2 regions of the Fusibacter sp. JL298sf-3 genome follow, and region 1 is predicted to be linked to the other one. Evidence: a T-box and tRNA genes for the amino acid it is inferred to sense, from the RefSeq annotation. Region 1 holds a T-box; the other holds one or more tRNA genes.

Region 1 (11,411 bases):
CAACTAAAATCTCCTTTCCTCAACGAAATCAATGGCAACAAATTGACGTAACAGCCCGCTCTCATTGTACCCCAATAAACTAGTGATGTCAACGGATTTAAACTATCATCATGAAAAACAAACACCAAAAACAAGTACATTGATACACTGTTTAAAGCATTGGTACTACTGACTTTCGTTTCATAAAATGTCTTATCCTTTATTATCTTTAAACACCAAGTAAACACCAAAATTGCCTATACACCTGCTCAATTGTCCTATTTTAGGCTATTGTGGGGTATCAGCATTTATGTTTTCTAAAAGCGCGTTGCCGATATAGTCGAGAAGAACGTTTTTATGGGGAACTTGGCTCTCTTTGAGCAAGAACTCGTAAGCGGTGCTCAATGCCTTAAGCTCCAATGCATTGGGCTTCATACTCGGCAACATGGCGTCGAACTCCAAGTAATACCCGCCGTGTTTCCCGGATTTGTAGGCGATGGGATAGCCGGCATCGTATAAGGTGTTTTTATAATTGTTGATGTTGCGGGTGGTCTCTTCTCCGAGCAAGTAGGCGATTTCTGCTTTTTTGACATATTGTTTTGATTTAAGTATTTTAAGCAGACGAATGCACTGGATGGTCTTGTTGGGTTTGTCGTATTTTTTAATGGGCATTGTGCCTCCTTTTACTTGTGTTGTTGAAATAGAATACAGTCTTCAATTAAATTATTTTTACACATTTCAACCCATTGTTGATTGCCTATAGATAAGCGTCTATACTGAAGATAAAAGTCCTTTAAGTCAAATGTATACACTAAGAAAGGGAAATTAAAATGCAAGTAGAAATCAAAAAAGCTTTAGATGCCGAAAGCACGTCACTTATTTCACAAATAGGAATCAAACTGCGGGAGAGGTCCCTATTTCAAAATAATCGAAAAGTCATTTTGCTCTTACTGGATGAACTGGAAAGTCATCTTAATATAAGACTGTGTCCTTTTTTACTGGCGGTATCTTTAGATAGAGACAAGGAAATCGCTGATAAAGCCGGCTCAATTATCCATACGATTGTAACCAGCCTGACCTATAAAGACGTAAAGTCTTTAGATAAAATCTTTCGAAACACTTATTTTGGAATAGACCTCGACTTAAGGCTAGACCGATTGTCCTTTCCTACTCTCCAATCACGCATTAAGCAAAACAAGTACGCCGAGGAACTGACTTGTTTACTCACACTCAGCGGTAATGGCTATCTTAGAGAGCTGGCCCTACGACTAATAAAAAACGCTACAGTCTCTCAAAGTTCAGCTTTTATAGCACTGCGACTCAACGATTGGGTACCAGAAGTTCGTGCAGAAGCCTTGAAAGGAATCAAACTTCTGTTAAGTACTTCTAAAGGATTGGAGCGTTTACTTGATGTTCTCCCACTACTTGATTCCCTGCTAGACTGGCAACGATCGAATTTTTTAGATTTACAATTACACCTTAATTCCGCACTACTGGATTTAAAAAATCGAAAAATGCTTCTTCTAAAATATCATACGACTACTGATTTTAAAATAAGAAGAAGTCTCTTTAACGTTCTCATTCAGGACACATCAAACTTCAACACCATCCTACAGCACGGACTAAACTCTAAAGATCCCGTGATTATAAAAAAGTGTATCGCATACACGCGTCAGAACTGTGACGCGATAGACATCCCCACAACTTTAGAAACTCTCAAAAGGTCAAAAGCAGCTCCATGCAAAATTGCTTACATAGAGCTCGCCTCAAACACCATCGAGCAAAGTCTCTTTACAAACCAGCTCGAACTCTTAATTTACGATAAAGTATCCAGTGTTCGTGCACTAGCCCGAACCAAACTCCGTGAACTTGAACCTACTATAGACTTTTGGAGGTTGTATAAAGAGAACCTATACAAGGCACATGGTCTAAACACTCGCGCATTTCGAGGTCTCACTGATATCTGCAGCACTTTAGACTATGAGTATATCAAACCCTTTCTTAACAATGAAGAAAGGGCTGTCAGAACTCTTGCAGTAGCGACTCTGTATCGTTTAGATAAAGAAAGATCAAAAGATGATGTCATTGACTTTTTATGTTCAGAGGACGAGGTTGAATCTAAAACAATTACACGTCTGTTGTCTGCCCCTGTTAAAGTTCGGCAAATTGCAATTGAGCTCTTTGAACTCATCGATCTAGATGATTTTGCGCCACACGTTTATATGAATATTGCCTATCTCCTTCATTACGCATCAAAATGGACAAGCATCGTAGCTTACTTAAAAATTATTGCACTTCAACGCCCAGTCACAAATAATCAGATAACGTTCGAAATCACGCGGTGGCTCATGCGATACAACAGAAGTTTCATCGCGCCATCGCAGCAAGAACTCTTTGAGTTAAAGAATGCTTATTCTCATTCTAGAGTCCATCTATCAGAACATCATCAAAATGAACTAGATGCCATTGTAACCCATTTATAAGGGCTTGCAAGCAGTTTAAGAGCAGTAGCACTGCAAAATAATGTCTCTGCTCTTAAACTCACACCTCACCCAACCCCCTTCTAGCACCTATCTCCGCAAGCAGTCGTTCCCCCAGCGCACCGACAGTCATCACGCCTAGATCACCTGAGTCCCTTGAACGCACCGATACGCTTTCGGACACTACCTCTTTTTCACCGACGATTAGCATATAAGGCACTTTTTCAAGCTGAGCTTCCCGAATTTTATACCCGATTTTCTCACTTCGATTGTCGAGTGCCACCCGAATACCTTTGGATTTGAGAAGTTCGCAGACTTCTTCGCTATAGGCGAGAAAATGCTCTCCGATGGAGAGGACTTTAACCTGAACCGGCGCGAGCCAAGTCGGAAATTTACCGGCATACTCTTCAATGAGATTGGCCATAAAGCGTTCCAAAGACCCAAAGACGACTCTGTGAATAACAACTGGGCGGTGTTTCTCACCGTCGCGACCAATATACGACAGGTCAAACCGTCGGGGCAGTTGCATATCCAGCTGAATGGTGCCGCACTGCCACCTTCTGCCGAGACAATCTTCAATCTGAAAATCGATTTTCGGCCCATAGAATGCGCCATCGCCTGCATTGATTTTATACGAAACATTCAGTTCGTCGAGAGCACCTGACAATGCATTTTCCGCTGTCGACCACTCTTCGTCAGTCCCCATAGACGCCTCTGGACGCGTGGAGAGTTCCACGTGGTACTCAAAGCCAAAAGTCGAGTAGACCTCATCTAGCAAGCGCACAATGTTGACGATTTCCTCCTGTATTTGCTCCGGCATCATAAAAATATGTGCGTCGTCCTGAGTAAAAGCTCTTACGCGCATCAGGCCGTGTAAGGCCCCCGAAAGTTCGTGTCGGTGTACGCGGCCGATTTCTGCAATTCTAAGTGGAAAGGCTCGATAAGACCGCTGCTCCGCCTTGTAAATCAGCATACAGCCTGGGCAGTTCATCGGCTTAATAGCGTAGTCCGTCTCGTCAACTGAAACGGTGTACATGTTCTCTTTGTAGTGATCCCAATGACCCGACGTCTCCCAAAGCGATTGATTCAATACCATTGGCGTTTCCACTTCAACATAATCCGCTTTTAAGTGCACCTCCCGCCAGTAGTCTAAAAGAAGATTTTTTAAAATCACCCCTTTGGGCAATAAAAACGGAAATCCCGGTCCCTCTTCCATCATTGCAAACAATTTTAACTCTTTGCCGAGCTTTCTGTGGTCGCGATTTTTAGCTTCCTCTAGCTTTGTAAGATGGGCTTGTAGCAGTCCGGCCTTTGGAAAAGAAGTGGCGTAAATTCTCTGCAACATCTTGTGAGAAGCCTCTCCCCGCCAATAAGCACCTGCGACGCCGAGTACCTTAAAGGCTTTAACAGCTCCAGTGGACGGCAGGTGAACGCCGGCGCACAAGTCCACAAATGTGCCTTGCCTATAAAAAGAAATCGGTATCTCCTCTGGTAGCGCTTCAATCAACGCCACTTTGTAGTGCTCTCCCGACCGCTTCATAAACGCAATCGCCTCGTCGCGGGGTAACTCAAACCGTTCTAGCTTCAAGTTTTCCTTTACAATATCATGCATCTCACGTTCAATTAATGCAAAATCCTGCTCAGTAAACACGTGCTCTGAATCGAAATCGTAATAAAATCCGTCTTGAATAGCAGGACCAATGGCGAGTTGGGTCTCGGGATACAACCGCTTTACCGCCTGTGCCAAAATATGGGCCGAAGTGTGTCGGAACGCCTCACATCCCGGCGCATCTTCAAACTTATGTAACGTCACTTGAACGGCGTCGGTAATTGCATACGACAAATCGACCAATTTACCGTCGACTTCTGCCACTAGTGCTTCTTTTGCCAATCGACCACTAATGGCTTTAGCGAGTTCATAGACTGTTGTGCCTCTCACCACCTCTTTTGTTGAGCCGTCTTTTAACCGTACATTTACATGAGCCATTTTTTTTGCCTCCTCTCTAAGTTTTTAGGGTATAAAAAAAGCCCCTCCTCATGATTAAAATCATGGGACGAGCTGTCTCGCGGTTCCACCCAAATTAGTTCCGAATCGGAACTCTCTTATAACACTTAACGTGTGCAACCGCTATTTTTTTCAGAGCAACTGCTCTTACTCGAATAGACTCAGAAGCCAGTCTTCACTTTGCAGATCATGAACTCGATTTCAGCCAAGTCAAATCCTCTCTTCAGATGATACACGCAAACTTACTTTTCTTCTTCAACGCTACTATTAACTTAATAGAGATTCTAACGCGTTGTTTGCACGGTGTCAAGAGAATTTTCAGATTTTTATCCAAAATTTGAAAGGGACTTTATCCCTCTAGTCGCCGTATGCACGCATCGGTTAAGGCCCTAAACACAAGTTGAACAATAAAAAAAACCACTGTCGCAACAAACACATGGAGGGTTCTCTCACCCCATAAGGCGCCGCTCTCAGAGGGGATATCCGAAACAACCCCTTGGAAAAGCAGCGCGTTGGATAAACCCAACAAAGCCAGAATACTTGGAATCAAATCATACAGGCCCCTTTTATAAAGGTGCCATTTTACCGCCGTACTTTTTCTCTTTAACAAAAAACGAAAAAGACGGCGGTATTTTATTGCCTTGCGATCGAGTGCAATGGTAAGTGTTTCAAAGTCATATATGAAACATCTGAAAATGCATTCTTCACATAACATGTTTTACCATATATAGGTTATTTTGTTGACAACACGCCGGTTATATGTTAACATTACGTAATATATGCACCATCACTACTTACTGCACGTAGAGGAAAGGAGAAGAATTTATGTCCAAATTCTTTCATATCGTCATTGGGTTGCTTTTCACCGTGTTCGGCATTTACCTCTGGAACAATCCGGCAGAAACCATTATTGCCTACTCACTCTATTTGGGGCTGGTACACTTGGCGGGCTCTATTGCCACGCTGGTTTTTTGCCTCGTTCAAAAAATCAAACCGATTCCCATAGGGAACATCTTGGTTTCTTTTATTATCGGCTTCGTCATCCTATCCCTGCCCTTTATATCATTAACAGTCATCTTATGGATTTTTATTTTTACGTTCTTAACCGCCACCGTCTTCTTTCTCGTCACAGTTCTTAGAAACAAAGACGGCAACAAGTGGCATATCTTGCAACTCATCTTGGCCGTCTTAGGGGTTTGTTTCGCCGTTGTCATGTTGTTCAGACCGGTGACAGCAGTAGCGACACTCGCAAAAATTCTGGCAGCCGTCGTCATTATCAACGGCGTGTCGTACCTGTTTTCCGGCAATAGAAAATAAGGCGACGCGTCATAAGAGTCTATAAAAAAACCTCTTCACATATATAGAAGAGGTTTTTTATTGGGAAAATCACTTTGAGAACAGGCGGCTCTAAGCTTTCTTCACTACTTCAGATTTTAGTTTCATCGCGCCGAACCCGTCGATCTTACATTCGATGTCATGGCCGTCGCTCGACGCATGTACCAATCGGATGTTTTTCACTTTTGTGCCTATTTTAATTGACGAGGAACTGCCCTTGACTTTTAAATCCCGAATGACGGTGACGGCATCGCCGTCGTTTAGCACATTCCCATTGGCATCTTTTATCACAGCTTCTGCCGCTTCTTCTGTTGCAGAGGCATTCCACTCATAAGCGCATTCAGGACAGACCAAAAGCACACCGTCTTCGTAAGTGTATTCTGAGTTGCATTTCGGACAATTTGGTAAGTTGTTCATTTCTTGCTCCTTTATCTGTTGGTAACCCCCCTACCGCTTCGGCCGCGAAACGGCCGTCGGTATAGGTTGACACAGTGTCTTTAACATTATAACAGAAGTGCGGTCAATTTTCTCGCTATACGGTGTAAAGTTATTTTAACTCACTTCTATTCGAAACCTGTTGGAGGCTGCTCGCTGTTTTCACTGCGCCTCGGCAGAATTTGCTCAATTTCTTCTGCCGGCATGGGGCGATAGAAATAATAGCCCTGTACATCGTCACAACGCTGCGCCTTTAAAAAATCCAACTGCCGCTTATCTTCTACGCCCTCTGCGATAACCCTTAGTCCCAAACGCTTTGTCAAATTAATTATTACTGCTGCAATCGCTTCGTCATCGCCTCCTCGACCAATCCCTTGAACAAACTCCATCGCCATCTTCAACCGATCTATCGGCAACTCTTTTAATCGGCTAAGTGACGAATACTCCGTTCCGAAATCGTCTATTGAAAGGGACACGCCAAGTTCCTTTAAGCGATGCAGAACCCCGATGATATACATGGGCTCTTTTATGGCCGCACTTTCGGTGATCTCCAGTTCTAAATACCGTGGCGCCAGCCCACTCGTCGCTAGTACATCAGAAACCAGTTCTACGAGTTGTTGCTCCTTAAACTGTTCAACCGAAAGATTGACAGCCATTACCACAGGAGAAAAGCCCATAGATTGCCACGTTTTATTTTGCTTACACGCTGTTCTTAAAACCCATTCTCCAATCTCATGAATTAAACCGGTTTGCTCAGCTAATGGGATAAACAACCCCGGCGAAACAAGCCCCCTCTGAGGATGACACCATCTGATTAGGGCTTCCAATCCAATAATTTCATTCGATTTAAGATCAACTTGTGGCTGATAATACAACAGCAACTCATCGTTTTCTAGCGCTTTGTACAGATCATTTGAGAGGGCCACTTTTTCTTCAACGGCCGCCCGCATAGCAGGGGTGCAAAAAGTGATGCTGTTTTTACCTTTATTTTTCGACGTATACATAGCCAAATCAGCACTTTTTATAAGGGTCTCCGAATCGTATCCATCCAGCGGATATATAGCGACGCCGCAACTGGCCGTTACATAAAAACTTTGCGCCTTTAATTTTATCGGCGCATCGAACACATCGATTATCTCACTGACCATTTTTCTAATTTTATACGGTGCATCTATACTAGGCAATAGCACGAGAAACTCGTCGCCGCCAAACCTACAGACGATGTCCGCAACTTGAGATAGCCTTCTGGCGACCTCGATAAGCAGCAAATCTCCCGAATCATGTCCCACTGTGTCGTTTATGGCCTTAAAATCGTCTAAATCCATGAGCAATATGCCCATATGCTCTTCTCCGCCACTTCGGCGTTCTAATTTCTTATCCAGTTCTCGAGTAAAATAGGCTCGGTTGGGAAGATGCGTTAGCCCATCGTGATACGCCATTGTGTTAATTTTTTTTTCGGCCTCAACTTTTGAAATCGCATCTGATACAATATTCGCCATAATTTGAAGTGCCTCCTGCTGTTCAAGAGACCAACTTTTATTACCTTTAACCGTATCGAAACCTAAAAAACCGAGCAACTTTTGATGTTTGTACACCGGCACTAATATTAAAGACTTAACGTTGTGAAGGGTTAAAAACGCTCTTTCGGCGGACGCTTCATCAGTAAGAAGGGCCGTGTCCTCAATATAGACTTTACCCTTTGATTTAAGGGTTTTCAACCACCAAGTAAATGACGCGATTACCTGCGGTTCTATGGTATTTCGAACGGGTTTGACATCTGCGCAACACCATTCATTTGTACATTCTACAATGGACAACGCTTCGAAATACTTAAAGATATAGGCTCTGTCTGCCCCTAAATACGCACCGCTTTTTTCGAGCATTGTGTCTATTTTATTGTCTAAGTTGTCCATACTAACACTGATAAAATCCGACGAAATTTCCGATATTTTTTTTTGTAAATCCGCTTGTCTTTCATGGGATTCTAACTTCTGCGCGTAAATTTGATTAATGTAAAACACCAGCATCGCGACAAACAGATAAAGAACCATATGCAGTATATAGTCTAACTTGTCAACAGTGATTGTTACAACCGGTGCCACTTGCCACGACCAAAGATGAAAAAGAATTGTAAACGACAACACGATGACAAAGAATTTGATTTTACGGAAAACTGTCGTCGTGAGCAATAAAATAATGGGTATCGACCAGACGATATTGTTGCCATACGCCAATAAAAATCGCCTTAAGAGTCCAATTGTCAAGATGGACAAAGTAACAAACAACAAAGTGTCCTGTCTGTGAGTCGGCAACGATGTAGTCGGCAAGGTTTTGACAATCAAACCAATGAAAAGTAAAAACAGACTCAAAAACAAAACCGATTCAATTTTGACGGTATAGTAAAAATAATGACTTAAATTGATAACGCTACCAAAAATAATGGCATGTGACAAGTAAGTATAAAACCTAAATCTGTTGTCGGTGGTGAGTATTTCTTTTTCATTAACCACTGTCAACTGATAATTTGTCATCAAACTATGCGTCTTTATGGCATACAACACCCCTAACATCGGTATCGCAGCAAAAATGATACCCAACTGAGGCGTGTAGAAATTCAAATGTCGATTGACAAACACATCAGTTGCCGTTCCTAAAACAATGCCCATAAAAAAGGTGATGCTAATAATAATTGCCGTCTTTTCCTTGCCGGAATCTTTGATCAGGCCTTTCCAATTCCATACAGCAATTAACCCAATAAGCGAAAACACGAGATAATAGGCATTGAAAAACAAATCACCCCACCCGCCGGAATTCACATTGATCCAACCGGTTTCCAGATGAACCAAATGGTACTGCGTGTTTGCAATAGGGCTGTAAAGCCCAAACAACACAACATTTAGCACTGCAGGCAAGTAGATTAAAACATAGATTGCCTTATGTCTTAATAGCGCTTTTTTCTCCGATAGCAATAGAAAAAAATGCAGTAAAAAGCTGTAAACGGTTCCCCACCCAAGCGAAGCCACACGCCTCCAAAGGCGTGATGTCTCATAGCTACCTGCGGCATTTCCCATTGCAAATGCAAATGCCCACACACAAAGAGCGAGACAAATAAAGGAGAAAATGCGGTTTATGAGCGCCCCTGGGTTTAAGGAATAGGCATAACTTCCTACAACACCGTATACAACAGTAAATAAAAAGAACAGGATTGAAAACTGATCAGCTTGAACACTCATGAACATCACTTCCTCGCATTAATTTCTCAACTTCATCAACCGGCATTGGACGGTGAAAATAAAAGCCTTGAGCGTCGTCACACAACTGTCTCTTTAAAAACGCCAACTGTTCCTCAGCTTCTACGCCCTCTGCGACAACTTTTAAATCCAACCGCTCCGCCAAATCGATGATGACCGCAGTAACCGCTTCGTCTTTATCGTCTTTGCCGATACCTTGTATAAATTCCATCGCCACTTTGAGTTTGTCAATAGGCAGCTCTTTTAACCGACTGAGAGAAGAATAATCCGTTCCGAAGTCATCTATTGCAACTGTGACCCCGAGCGCCTTTAATCGGTGTAAGATGCTTATAACATACGACGACTCTTTTAAAGCGATACGCTCTTTAATCTCCAGTTCTAAATATCGAGGTGCCAACGCACTTTCAATCAATGCGCTTGAAACCGCTTCCACAAGCTCCTGCCCTCTGAATTGCTCAATCGAGAGATTTACAGACACGACCACCGGCGAGTACCCCTTTAACTGCCAAGCTTTATTTTGCATACATGCCTGTTTTAGAACCCATTCTCCAATCCTGTGAATCAAACCGGTTTGCTCAGCCAAGGGGATAAACACCCCTGGAGAAAGAAGCCCTCTCTCGGGGTGACGCCATCTAATTAACGCTTCTAAACCAACGAGTTTGCCCGTTCCGATATTAACCTGTGGCTGATAGTACAACAGCAACTCGTCGTTTTCCAATGCTTTGTACAAATCGTTGGAAAGCCCTACGCGTTCCCCTACATCCGATTTCATAAGAGGGGTACAAAAAGTAACCCTATTTTTACCATTGTTTTTCGACGCGTACATCGCCAAGTCAGCACTTTTAATCAATGTTTCCGGGTTATGTCCGTCAAACGGGTAGACCGCTACACCACAACTGGCAGTAACATGAAAATTCTGCTCTTTAATTTCTATCGGACCATCAAACACACCGACGATGTGATCGATTGCTTTTCTTATCTGACTCAACGTTCCCATGTGAGGCAGTACCACCAGAAACTCGTCGCCTCCGAATCTGCACACCGTATCAGAGACGCCTGCGACTTGTGAAAGCCTTTTTGAAACCTCGAGAAGTAGTTGATCACCGGAGTCATGTCCCATGGTATCATTAATCGACTTAAACTCGTCGATATCCATAAGCAAGATGCCTATAGGGGTTTCCACACCATGCATTTGCTCAATCTTCTTCTCTAGCTCCCGAGTAAAATAAGTTCGATTGGGAAGAGCAGTTAACGCATCGTAATACGCCATATAGTTTATCTTTTTTTCAGCCTCCACCTTTGTAATGGCATCCGATATAATGTTTGCCATAATTTTAAGCACTTCTTGCTGTTCAATGGTCCACCTTTTTTTGTTAACAACTGTATCAAACCCCAGAAAACCAAGCAACTTGCCATTTTTCAGAACCGGTACCAACATCAACGACTTCACATCGCGCTGCAGCAACACTTCTCGTTCTGCCGACGCTTCACTGGGAAGCGCACCGACGTCTGCAAGATAAATCTTGCCGTTTTGCTCAAGTTCTTTCATCCACCAAGGGAAAGACACTGCGGACAGCGATCCGATGGGCACACTAACCGGTAAGGTTGCCTCATTGTGCCATTCATTTGTGGCATCCACTGTCGACAGGTCTTCATTAAATCTAAAAACATAGGCTCTATCCACTTCAAAATATTCGCCACTTGTCCTAAGCATGTCGTCAACCTTAGCCTCTAAGTTGTCAGCTGTCACACTTACAAAATCCGATGAAATTTTTGATACCACTTTTCGCAATGCCGTTTGTTGCTCGTGTTCATACAACCTGTTGCGGTAGAGATGGCTTATGTAGTAAATAACAGCCGAAATTAAAACATAGATGGCCAATCGCTGCTGATAATCGGCTCTTGCAATTGTAGTAACAAAGACCT
Region 2 (11,411 bases), 790 kb from region 1:
CTCGACGAGGAGTTGGTTGAGCGTTTGCTCGCGCTCATCGTGACCGCCGCCAAGACCTGCACCTCTGCGTCGACCTACGGCATCGATTTCATCGATAAAGACGATGCACGGTGCATTTTTCTTCGCTTCTTCAAAGAGGTCACGTACCCTAGACGCCCCGACGCCGACAAACATCTCGACGAAGTCGGAACCTGAAATCGTGTAGAACGGCACGCCGGCTTCACCGGCACACGCTCTAGACAAATACGTTTTTCCCGTTCCCGGAGGGCCCACCATCAAGATGCCTTTTGGGATACGCGCTCCAAGTGCGAGATAGCGTCTCTTATTCTTGAGGAAGTCCACGACTTCCGCCATTTCTTCTTTTTCTTCTTTTAGGCCGGCTACGTCGGCAAAAGTCACTTTCTTACCGCCGTCTTTAACCATCTTAGCCTTGCTCTTTCCGAAATTCATCACCTTAGAGCCGCCGCCCTGTGAATTCTGCATAAACACAAACCAGAAGACCACGACGACCAATATCATTATAAGCGTCGGCAATATGTCGATAAAGAAAGGGCGACTTGCCGGAGGCACGCCTTCAACTTTGACGTTGGGATTGTCTTCGCGATATGAAGAAATAATGTCCCCTGTTGTCAGCGCTAGCATCGTCGGTACGTCGACACTGTAGTTTGTCGTGTCGCTCAACTCACCGGTTATTTTATTGCCATCCACTTTCATCGATATGATTTTTTTGTCGTTCAGTTGTTGCATAAATTCGTCGTATGTGATGTTTTCTATCTTGTTGGTATTCACACCCGACAACGTCACCAATATCAATATGCCTATAAATATGACAATATATATTGATGCACCCTTTAGTCCTTTCTTCATAGCTTCCTCCCTTATAGAGTATACATCGTACTATTTTAGCATAATAATCGCCCTTAAACAACTCATTCAAGCCGGATTATCAGAATGTTTTCAGTTTTTTTACATACTTTTGAACGGGCGTCCTGCCTCATGCCGAAAACCCATAAAATCTTCTCATCGTCACATATCAGTGGGATTGTATCGCGTTTTTCTCTCGGCACTTTTTCGTCGATAAAAAAATCCTTGAGCTTCTTTCGACCGGTCATGCCGAGCGGGATGAAGCTGTCCCCATTCTGCCTGTAGCGTATGGACAATGCGCCGACAACGGCATCTGCATCGACGGCGATTTCACACTTAGATGCCGTCTTCCCGGACCACGCGCTTCGAGTGATGCGCGACACGCTGAGCCGATAATCGCCACGCCGGTAAAGCGCCACATCCGCTTTGGCCACGTAGAGGTGCTCCGCGGTCAAATAGGCAGTATATGCCCCTGAAAGCGCCTTCTGCTTGCCGGTTTCATTTAATGCCAACACTTCTGTCAATGCGCCGTATGAGATGTCTTTTAAAGACCCTTCGAGGCGTTCGACACATGCTCTCAGCAGACGGTATTTTTCTGCGCGATGACAACGGGCAAAGCCCTCTCTTTCTATCATAACATAATTTTGCGCTTCATCCACCTTTGAAATCTGATTTAACACGTTTGAAATGTGCTCAGACCAAAAGGCCTCTTCACATTTCATCAGTGCCACGGTGTGCCCGATGGTTTCATCGATGTTCGGGTTAAACGATGCTCTCAGCTGAGGCAACAGAACATTGCGTATCTTGTTGCGCGTGTAGTCGTTTTCATCATTTGTGTGATCCGTGCAGTACGCAATCCCTTTCGCGTCCAAGTAAGCGTTGATTTCAGCTTTGGTCACATCCAAGAGCGGCCGTACGCGATTGCCCTTCCGATAGGCGATGCTGCTCAGCCCTGTAATACCGGCGCCCCTAAACAAGTTGAGAAAAAAACTTTCCGTTACGTCGTTTTTGTGATGGCCACTGGCAATTTTCTGAAAGCCATACGCCTGCCGGATCTCCTCAAAACACCTGTAGCGTACATCGCGCCCCGCTTGCTCCACCGAAAGCTTATGACGCTGTGCGTAATCGGCGACATCTTTGCGAAAAACTTCCAAAGGGAGACCCTTTTCGGCACACCACTTGGCGACCCACTCGGCATCTGCTTCCGCCGCTTCTCCCCTCAAAAGATGGTTGACGTGTACCGCAACGAGTTTTAAACCGTAAGTCGGCTGAAGTGCCATGAGCATTTCCGCTAGCGCCACGGAATCTGCGCCACCGGATAAGGCGACGACGACGCCGTCTCCATGAGTAAGTAACTGTTCTTTATCGATGGTCTTCAATACTTTGTCAATCACACGCGTCCCCTCTATTCTCTAATCTGTTACATTTATCGACCGGTCTCAGCCCCTTTAAACATTTTTTTATAAATCTACAACAATTACAATTAAAGAGCTTTGTATCTCTTCAAAATCCGTTCCAGACAGTTAAACTTATCATACCGCATAATTGTCACTAGAAATCAACAGACTTTGTAAACTCTTTTTAAACAGCTGATTGGCCTTTTCATTGTAACCAACTGTCTTCAAAAACTCAAGCCGCTCATATCGCTGTCGCGTGCAAATTTCAAACCATTTAAAATTTTCCTTTTTTACCATTTTATAGTGTTTTCGAGCACAAAAGAACCGTCCCCAAAAGCACACAAAAAAAACACAGTGTTCAAACACTGTGTTTAAATGGAGCCGGTGATGGGACTCGAACCCGCGACCTACTGATTACAAGTCAGTTGCTCTACCAATTGAGCTACACCGGCATATTTGGCGATCCAGAAGGGACTCGAACCCTCGACCTCTAGCGTGACAGGCTAGCGTTCTAACCAACTGAACTACTGGACCAGCAACAAATATATCTTATAACAAATCGTCAAAGTTGTCAACCTATTTTTCTATATTTTTTTCATTATACTTATTTTTCTATCATATACCCTTCGAGATTGTCGTAATCGCTAAACACGACCGCCTCAAGCCCTAGGCATTCGAGTACCGCCTCGAGAATAATGCCGCCGGCGACAATAACGTCTGCCCGCTTGGGTTCCAAGCCTACAACGGCCTTTCGTTCTTCCAGTGACAGAGCACCGAGTTTCCGGTTAAGCGCCCTTACGGTCTCAAGTGTTACCGTTTGGCCGTGCACTGCCGCACGCGTATACACGCCTATGCGGTGCGCCATTGTAATGTATGTCGCCGCAGTTCCGCCTATGCCGACGCCCACTTCAAAAGCGTGTGCTTTTAAATCGTCCTGCACCGTTGAAAGCGCATCGAGCGCATACTGCTTAATGGCTTCATAAGTTGGCGCATCCACCGTTTCGCCTTTCACAAAAGCACCGGTGAGCCGAACGGCACCGATGTCCAAACTCTTCCCAAATGCAATGCCTTGGCGATCGCCGACAATCAGTTCCGTCGAACCGCCTCCGATGTCGATAACCAGACAACGGTTGACGTCCGGCTCCAACCCGGCGACGACGCCGAGAAAACCAATTGACGCCTCTTCATCTCCAGAAAGAATCGCCAGCGTCATCCCCGTACGATCGGCAATCGCTTCTACGAGTTCCGAACGATTGGACGCATCTCTCGCCGCACTGGTCGCCATAACGTCGACAGTCTCCGCTCCGGACAACAGCGCCTTCTGGTAAAAGTTCGAAACCGCCGCCACTGTGGCCTCAACTCGATCGGGCAACAGCCGTCCTGTCTCGTTGACGCCTTTGCCCAACCGCGTAATCTCCACGGCTTTTTCGGCATTATAAAAAGCGCCGTTCTCATAGTCGGCTATAAGAAGGCGCACGGAATTTGTTCCTATATCAATTGTCGCTCTTTTCATCTGCCTCTCCTTCTTCTGTATTTTCGGAGCCTCGAATCAAATAGATGATCTCGTTACTCTTGACCATCTTTAGCTTTTCTCTGGCCTCTCTTTCCACGGCCTCTTCTGTTTGTACATACTCGTACTCGTCGTTCAGGCGCTCCACTTGTGCCTCGAGCGCTTTAATATCTCCCAAGAGCACCTCTCGCGTCGCCCCTAGTTCCTTCAGTTTGACATTGGTCGAATGCAAATTCACAAAAAAGTACACCCCTAGAGCCGTTAAAAAGAATAAAATCAACTTATTTCTTTTTACGAATTTTCTCATGGCCACCTCCTTGTCTCAACTTACTCTGTCAAAGCCTTTTCTGAAACGATTTCGTAAAGGTTTTTGGAATCGTCTTTTGATACGTGATCACTGACGGCAGTCACTTGGATGACAATTTCTTTGGAACCGAAACGCATCGCCACTTTGTCGCCTACTTTCACCTCAGTACCGGGCTTGGCCACTTTTTCATTGACCGCTATTTTCCCCGCGTCACACGCTTCTTTAGCCAGTGTACGGCGCTTGATAAAACGCGCATTCTTTAAATATTTATCAACTCTCATTTTGCCTCTCCTCAGTAGATCAAACGCCTAGTGTCGGCTGAATGCTATCTTCTCTTATAGACCGAGTGCCAGACGGCGCCCGTGCATTTTAAATGTGAGAAAAAGCAGCTAGGCTGCTTTTCTCATCTATTTCGCACGATGCGATACAATTTCTCAAGTTTTAAATCCGTCTGTACAAACTGTCTGTACGTTCGCAAAACAACTTATTATTTTAAAAATAGCATTACAGCCGTACCCACTAAAGTGCGTCTTATTTGTTAACGGATTCTTTTAAAGCCTTACCTGCTTTGAATACAGGTGCTTTAGAAGCTGGAATGTTAATTGTCTCTTCAGGATTTCTAGGGTTTCTTCCCGTTCTCTCTTTTCTTTCTCTAACATCAAATGTACCAAATCCAACTAATTGAACTTTTCCACCACCTGTTAAAGCTTCTTCAACACTTTCCATAAAAGCGTTCAATGCCAATTCTGCATCTTTTTTTGTTAATCCAGATTTCTCGGCCATATTAGCCACTAATTCAGCTTTATTCACAACAAAACCTCCTGATTATTTATTAAGTTGTTTTAACTATTACTAGTATACGTTGAAATTTCAACTTTTACAAGACTTTTCATTCACTTTTATCGTGTTTTTTTGATTTCGCCGCCTGCCAAAAGCGCTCCATTGCATCCAGTTGGTTAAAATTCATCTCAATGCCTGCTTCTTCCATGCTTTTTTCCACAAATTCGAACCGTTTGACGAATTTGTCAACCGCCTCATTCATAATGAGCTCCGCGTCGCCGCCGAGCATCCGAATGACATTGGTAACAATGAGAAGCAAATCGCCAAGTTCTTCAAAAACATGTGCACTGTGAGAATGTTCTAAGGCATGGGATACCTCGTCCACTTCTTCCATAATTTTTTCGACGGCCTTCTTTACATCTTGCCAATCAAAGCCCACATCTGAAGCGCGCTTTTGTACTTTTTGTGCACGCATAAGTGCGGGCAAACTCATAGGAAGCCCCCTCATGCTTTCCGACACGCGCGTGTGCTTTTTCTCTTTGTTTTTAATGGCCTGCCAATTGGTGAGCACCTCAGCGCTGTCTCTAACCGATACATCTGAAAAGACATGTGGGTGGCGACGAACCATCTTTTCGCAAATAGCATCGACAATGTCGCGCCAGTTAAAGTACCCTTCTTCATCGCCCAATTGCGCGTGGAAGATCACTTGTAGCAAAACATCGCCGAGCTCGTCGACCAATTCTTCGTCGTCGCCGTTCTCAACAGCTTGTTTCACTTCATACGCTTCTTCAATCAAATAACGCGTCAGGCTTTCGTGTGTTTGCTCGCGGTCCCAAGGACAACCGTTTTCGCTGCGAAGTTTAGCCATAATATCGATTAAATCCCATAAGTCGCGGCGGGGCGTCGAGGCCTTTTTCACATAGACGCTGGTCAAGTGGTCGAACAGCGTGCCGTGTCGATCCATCTCACAAAGCGGCACAGTCTCAACCACTTCGAGGTCGGGAATCCCTGCGGCTCTGATAATCGTCACTTCGTGTTCGTCGTCAAAGCAAGTCATCAACTGAAGCTTCAACTCCGAAGCCACTTGCGGGCTGTAAACTTGAATCCAGATGTGATCGGTCTTGTCGGTAATTTGATTGGTTGCCACCTTGAGGGCGTCTCGAACCACCAGCCCCTCTACGGGGTCGAAACCCAGCGTTGTAATCATCGCATCGAGAAAACTCGCCCCGTGGTGAACTGTTACCGGGAAGCCCTGTACTTCCGACTGCCCCATTAGGAGCCGGACGGTCTCCTCTGCGACAAACGGGTTCCCCGGAACTGCGTAGACCACAGGACCGTCTTTCAATCGACTCACCACGTCCGCCACAATACGACTATACGTCTCTTCAAAGGTTTCTGCACTCTCGTAAAATGCGTCGTAAGAAGTGTACTGCATCCCGTTTTCGACGAGTTTTTCCACCACCGGATGTTTTGCCGTTCTCAAATAGACCCTTTCAGCTGTTGTGAGGAGCTCGTGGACGCTCATGGTCAAATACGCCATGCTGCCCGGGCCCATCCCAACGATTTGAAGTGTGTGCATGTTATCTCCTATCTATTCTCTTCGGAATCAGTTTTTTCGATTCCAGTTTATCTCTAAGGCGCTTCATGTAGCGACCTCCCGGCATCATCGACAAATCTTCATCGGTCAATGTCCGCGTGGCCAACAACATATAGCCGTAAACGGCGACGCCGACTAAAATCGAAAGCAACGTTGCCTTATTGCTGCTCATAAACACATGTAGACCTCTAAATACGCCAAAGACCACAATCCCCATGACTGCAGACGAGGCCAGGGGCTTAAAGACCACATGGGAGGCTTTGAGTTCCACGTCGGCATGCCGTTTCAACGTTAAGATGTTGAGAATTGCCGCCACAGAATAGGCGATAACCGACGAAAAGGCCGCGCCTCTAACATGGATACTGGGGATGCCCACCAAAATATAGGTCAAGACCACTTTCACTGTCGCACCGATTAACAAGTTAAACGCCGGTTTCATCTGCAGGTTCATGCCCTGTAAAATTCCGGTGGTCACCTGAAAAAGTCCCAGAAAGATGACGCCGGACGAAAACACAGCCAGTATTGAAGCCGCCACGGTGCCCGTTTCTGTGAGTTTTGGATACAAGAGGTTGATAATCGGTTCCGCCAGCACCATGTACCCTACCGCCGCAGGCATACCGATAACCAGTGCCATTCGTATACCACTTTCCACAGTGCGCCCAAGCGCTTTAAACTCGCGCTTGACGAAACAACTGGCCACTGCGGGGACAATGCTGATTTGAATCGCCGCTGTAATGGCCTGAGGCAGATTGATCAGGGTCATGACGTAGCCGCTGAGCAACCCGTAAAGCGTTTTGGCCTGCGCCCCGTAACCGATGTCGGCCAGTCTGTTCATGACAATGCTCACGTCAATAAGGCCCATAAGCGGCATAACTGCAGCGCCAAGTGAAATTGGGATGGCGATACGAAAGAGCTCCCCTGCTATGGCTTTTCGAGACGATACCGGCAGCGCGGGGTTGTACGTAAAGTACTTGGGGTTCGAGGCTCTAAAGAGCCTGTACATCCAGTAGATGGCCAAAAGTCCGAGAAAGGCGCCGGCTGTGGAACCGAACGTCGCACCGGCTGCCGCAAAAGGCAAGCCTTTCTTTAAAAGGACATACGCGAGAAAATAACCGAAGAATACCCGCCCCAACTGTTCAATCAGCTGCGATGTCGCAAAGGGTTTCATATTTTGAACCCCTTGGAAGAAGCCTCTGTAGATGGCGAGCGCTGTGACGATGACCACAGCAGGGGCCAGCGCTCTAAACGAGTAGACCGCTTCGGGATTGTTAAACGCATTGGCGATCCAACCGGCGCCAAAGAACATCACAAGCGTTCCAAATGCGCCGATACTGAGCATTAATACCATCGCCGTCTGCACCGTTCGATTCAGGTTGTTGTAGTCTTTTGTCGCCTTCCGTTCAGAAACCATGCGACCAAGCGCCGAAGGGAAACCCGTCGTCGCAAGGGCGATAAAGAAGATGTAAATCGGATAGGCGCTCTGATAATAACTCATCGCCTCGGGGCCAATTAAGTTGCCGAGAGGAATTCTAAAAAATGCACCGATTACTTTAATGACGACACCGGTTATCCCTAATATCAATGCGCCTCTTACAAACGTTGAAGAGGACTCTTTGTTGTGGGTGTCTCTCATGCCACGCTCCTCGATTTAAATGAGGCCAGCAGTTGCCGACCTCTCATTTTAAACAAGCCAACTGCCGAAGACATCCGGTGGCTAAGCCCCTTGTTCTTCGGCAGGTTTTAAAGCTCTTATTCAACTTATCGCGCTACTTGTCTTCGCCCGATGTATCGCCTTCACCTTCGCCGTCAGTCTCTTCTTCAGGCGTGTTTAGACGATCGTAGTAAATTTCCGTCTCATTGTTTTGCTTGGTTTCCGTCAATAGCTTTTCACTGTACTCGTTAAATACCGTGCCGAGGACCATGTCCTTGTACCCTTCGAGAAGCACTTCGTCTTCACCTTCTTCAGTGAGGTTATCAATGGTCTTAATGCCTTCCACATAGATGATGTGGTAGCCAAATGCTGTTTTTACAGGGTCGCTCACGCTACCTACCGGCAAGGCAAACGCTACTTCATCGAACTCTGCAGACCAGACGCCTCTCGGGAAGTAACCCAAGTCGCCGCCTTTGTCTTTGTTGGCACTATCTGTCGAATACGCTTTCGCCAACTCTTCAAACGGCTCTCCCGCATCGTATTTCGCTTTGACTTCTTTTGCTTTTTCTTCTGTTTCCACTAGGATATGCTTTGCTTTAACTTCTACCGGATATTGCGAGAACAGCTGCGTCACGCGTTCCTTATCACTGAGAATCACTTCTTTTACCATCTCATTGTAGGCGCTCTGAACGATACTCACGTTAACGGCGTATTTAATAAACGCATCGTCAATGCCCACAGCATCAAAAAGCGCCTTTTGGGCTTCGTCTTCAGCAATTACTTTCTTTTGTTCTGCCAGTTTCTCGTCAAAAACAGCTTGGTCAATGGTGTAGCCGTTCTCAGTCACATACTTTTGTTTGAGACTTTGGTCTAAAAGTTGATTGACCACGAGTTCCTTGAGCACGTCTTTAACCGGCATGCCCTTGTATTCTAGATCTAAAGACTCTTTACCAAAGTCGTTTTCATACCACTGGAAATTAAGCGCCAAGTACTTGTCAAAAATCGCTTTATTGACCATAACATCGTCAACGCGCACGATGACATCGGCAGGCACTACCAAGCCGGACTCCAGAACTTCCTCTTTTGGCGTCTCGTCCTTGGAACAGCCTGCAACCAACAGCACAACACTTAACAAACATACCAGCAAAAGGCTTTTATGTTTAAACATCACTTTTCTCCCCTAACTTTCCTTTAATTTAAAACATATTTTTACGCGTATCAATGGTTGATATAATCGCTATGAAAACTATATATTTTTTCGACGCTTTTTTCAAGCCTTTTTAATTGTTCTTCTTTGTTTCTTAACGCATTTGTAATTTTAATTCTAAATGCAGCAGGGGTTTTGGCTTCAAAGGCGATGTCCCGGCTGTCGTCTTTAAGCACTTCGCTGATAAACAGCGGACTGATGCGCGCATCCGTTGAAAACACCAATTTAAAGCTTCTTACATCCTGTCCTATTTCCTCGATGCCCATCTGCTCGCACAGAGCTTTAATATAGGCGATACGCATCAGGTTGTCAACCGGCGTCGGAACGGTGCCGAAACGGTCCTCGATCTCCTCGTAGATTTTGTCATACGCCACTCGGGTGTCAATAGAAGCAATCTTCTTGTACATCTCGATTTTAAGCTGCGGGTGTTCAATATAGCGCTCGGGAATGTAGGCGTTAATATGAAAGTCGATTTTAGCCTGTGGTTTTTCTTGAACGATCTCTCCCTTCTTCGCCAGCATGCTCTCCTCGAGCATTTTGCAATAGAGGTCGTAGCCGACAGCTTCCATGTGACCGTGCTGTGCCGTCCCAAGTACATTGCCGGTACCCCGGATTTCCAAATCCCGCATAGCGATTTTAAAGCCCGCCCCGAGTTCAGTAAACTCTTTGATGGCTTTAAGGCGCTTCTCAGCCACTTCGTTTAGCACTTTGTTTTGTCGATAGAAAATGTAACAGTACGCCAGACGATTCGATCTGCCCACGCGCCCTCTCAACTGATAGAGCTGAGAGAGGCCGAAGCGGTCGCCGTCGTTGATGATAATGGTGTTGACATTTGAGATGTCCAATCCCGTTTCAATAATTGTCGTAGATACGAGAACGTCGTATTCGTGGTTCATAAAACCCATCATCAGCGCCTCGAGAGCGTGTTCATTCATCTGCCCATGTGCGTAGGCGATACGGGCATCCGGTATGAGCTTTTGAATCTTGGCTGCCACTTGGTCGATGTCCGACACGCGATTGTGGACGACATACACTTGCCCGCCCCGCTCCAGTTCTCTGATAATCGCCTCTCTGACGAGGTGCTCGTCGAGTTCGACCACGTAGGTTTGAATCGGGTAGCGGTCCTCAGGCGGGTCTTCGATGACACTCATATCCCGTATGCCAATCATGGACATGTGAAGCGTTCTCGGTATTGGCGTCGCCGTTAATGTCAACACGTCGATGTTTTCTTTAAGCTGTTTAAGACGCTCTTTGTGCTTAACGCCGAACCGCTGTTCTTCATCGACAATTAAAAGCCCGAGATCTTTAAAGACCACATCTTTTGAAAGCAATCGGTGGGTTCCCACCACCACGTCGACGACCCCCGCCTTCACGTCGTCGATAATTTTATCTTGCTCCGCTTTTGTCTTAAATCGCGACAACACCTGAATGTTCGCGGGAAACTTAGAAAACCGCTCTTTCAAGTTGTTGTAATGTTGCTGTGCCAAAATAGTGGTCGGCACTAAAAAAGCCACTTGTTTGGAGTCCATCACCGCTTTAAATGCCGCACGCATGGCGACTTCGGTCTTGCCGTACCCCACGTCGCCGCAAAGCAGGCGCTCCATTGGGGACGCCTTTTCCATATCCGTTTTGATTTCGTCGATACACTTGAGCTGGTCACCGGTTTCTTGATAGGGAAACATGGCTTCAAAGTCACGTTGCCATTCGGTGTCTTTTGAAAACGCATAGCCCTTTTTTGCCCGTCGCGCCGCGTAGAGTTCAATGAGTTCGTCCGTCATCTCCTCAATGGCTTTTTTCGCGCGGTGCTTGGTTTTTTTCCACTCTGTACCACCGAGTTTGTTGAGTTTGAGTTTTTCTTTATCAGTTCCGATGTATTTTTGAATCAATCCGGCGCTCTCTACAGGAATGTAGAGGTAGTCCTCACTGGCGTACTTGATTTTAATAAAATCTTTTCGCGTCTGGTCGATTTTAACTTGCTGAATGCCGACGTATTGACCGACCCCGTGGTTCTCGTGGACGACGTGGTCGCCGATTTTCAGTTCCGTAAAGGCCTTAATGACTTTACCGGTCTGTTTCCTTCTGGTAATCCGCTTGCCTT

What was found. A T-box is a leader RNA that pairs with one kind of tRNA and senses whether it is charged. The one in region 1 lies ahead of thrS (threonine--tRNA ligase), so its partner is inferred to be a tRNA-Thr.
Region 2: it has a tRNA-Thr gene. The T-box ahead of thrS (threonine--tRNA ligase) is inferred to sense a tRNA for this amino acid. The anticodon was not compared.

What each region holds. Positions count from the first base shown of each region.
Region 1 is NZ_CM132608.1:3,571,003-3,582,413, reverse strand. Features, by position in the region: gene ACR6HW_RS17005 (hypothetical protein) at 268-651, opposite strand; gene ACR6HW_RS17000 (hypothetical protein) at 810-2,462, shown strand; gene thrS (threonine--tRNA ligase) at 2,521-4,446, opposite strand; T-box leader at 4,507-4,732, opposite strand; gene ACR6HW_RS16990 (DUF308 domain-containing protein) at 5,290-5,781, shown strand; gene ACR6HW_RS16985 (zinc ribbon domain-containing protein YjdM) at 5,872-6,216, opposite strand; gene ACR6HW_RS16980 (EAL domain-containing protein) at 6,363-9,467, opposite strand; gene ACR6HW_RS16975 (EAL domain-containing protein) at 9,451-11,411, opposite strand, start outside.
Region 2 is NZ_CM132608.1:2,782,496-2,793,906, reverse strand. Features, by position in the region: gene ftsH (ATP-dependent zinc metalloprotease FtsH) at 1-867, opposite strand, end outside; gene tilS (tRNA lysidine(34) synthetase TilS) at 930-2,258, opposite strand; tRNA gene ACR6HW_RS13185 (tRNA-Thr) at 2,638-2,713, opposite strand; tRNA gene ACR6HW_RS13180 (tRNA-Asp) at 2,719-2,795, opposite strand; gene ACR6HW_RS13175 (Ppx/GppA phosphatase family protein) at 2,866-3,774, opposite strand; gene ACR6HW_RS13170 (septum formation initiator family protein) at 3,755-4,078, opposite strand; gene ACR6HW_RS13165 (RNA-binding S4 domain-containing protein) at 4,099-4,359, opposite strand; gene ACR6HW_RS13160 (HU family DNA-binding protein) at 4,610-4,888, opposite strand; gene yabN (bifunctional methyltransferase/pyrophosphohydrolase YabN) at 4,968-6,437, opposite strand; gene ACR6HW_RS13150 (putative polysaccharide biosynthesis protein) at 6,439-8,088, opposite strand; gene ACR6HW_RS13145 (peptidylprolyl isomerase) at 8,222-9,274, opposite strand; gene mfd (transcription-repair coupling factor) at 9,325-11,411, opposite strand, start outside.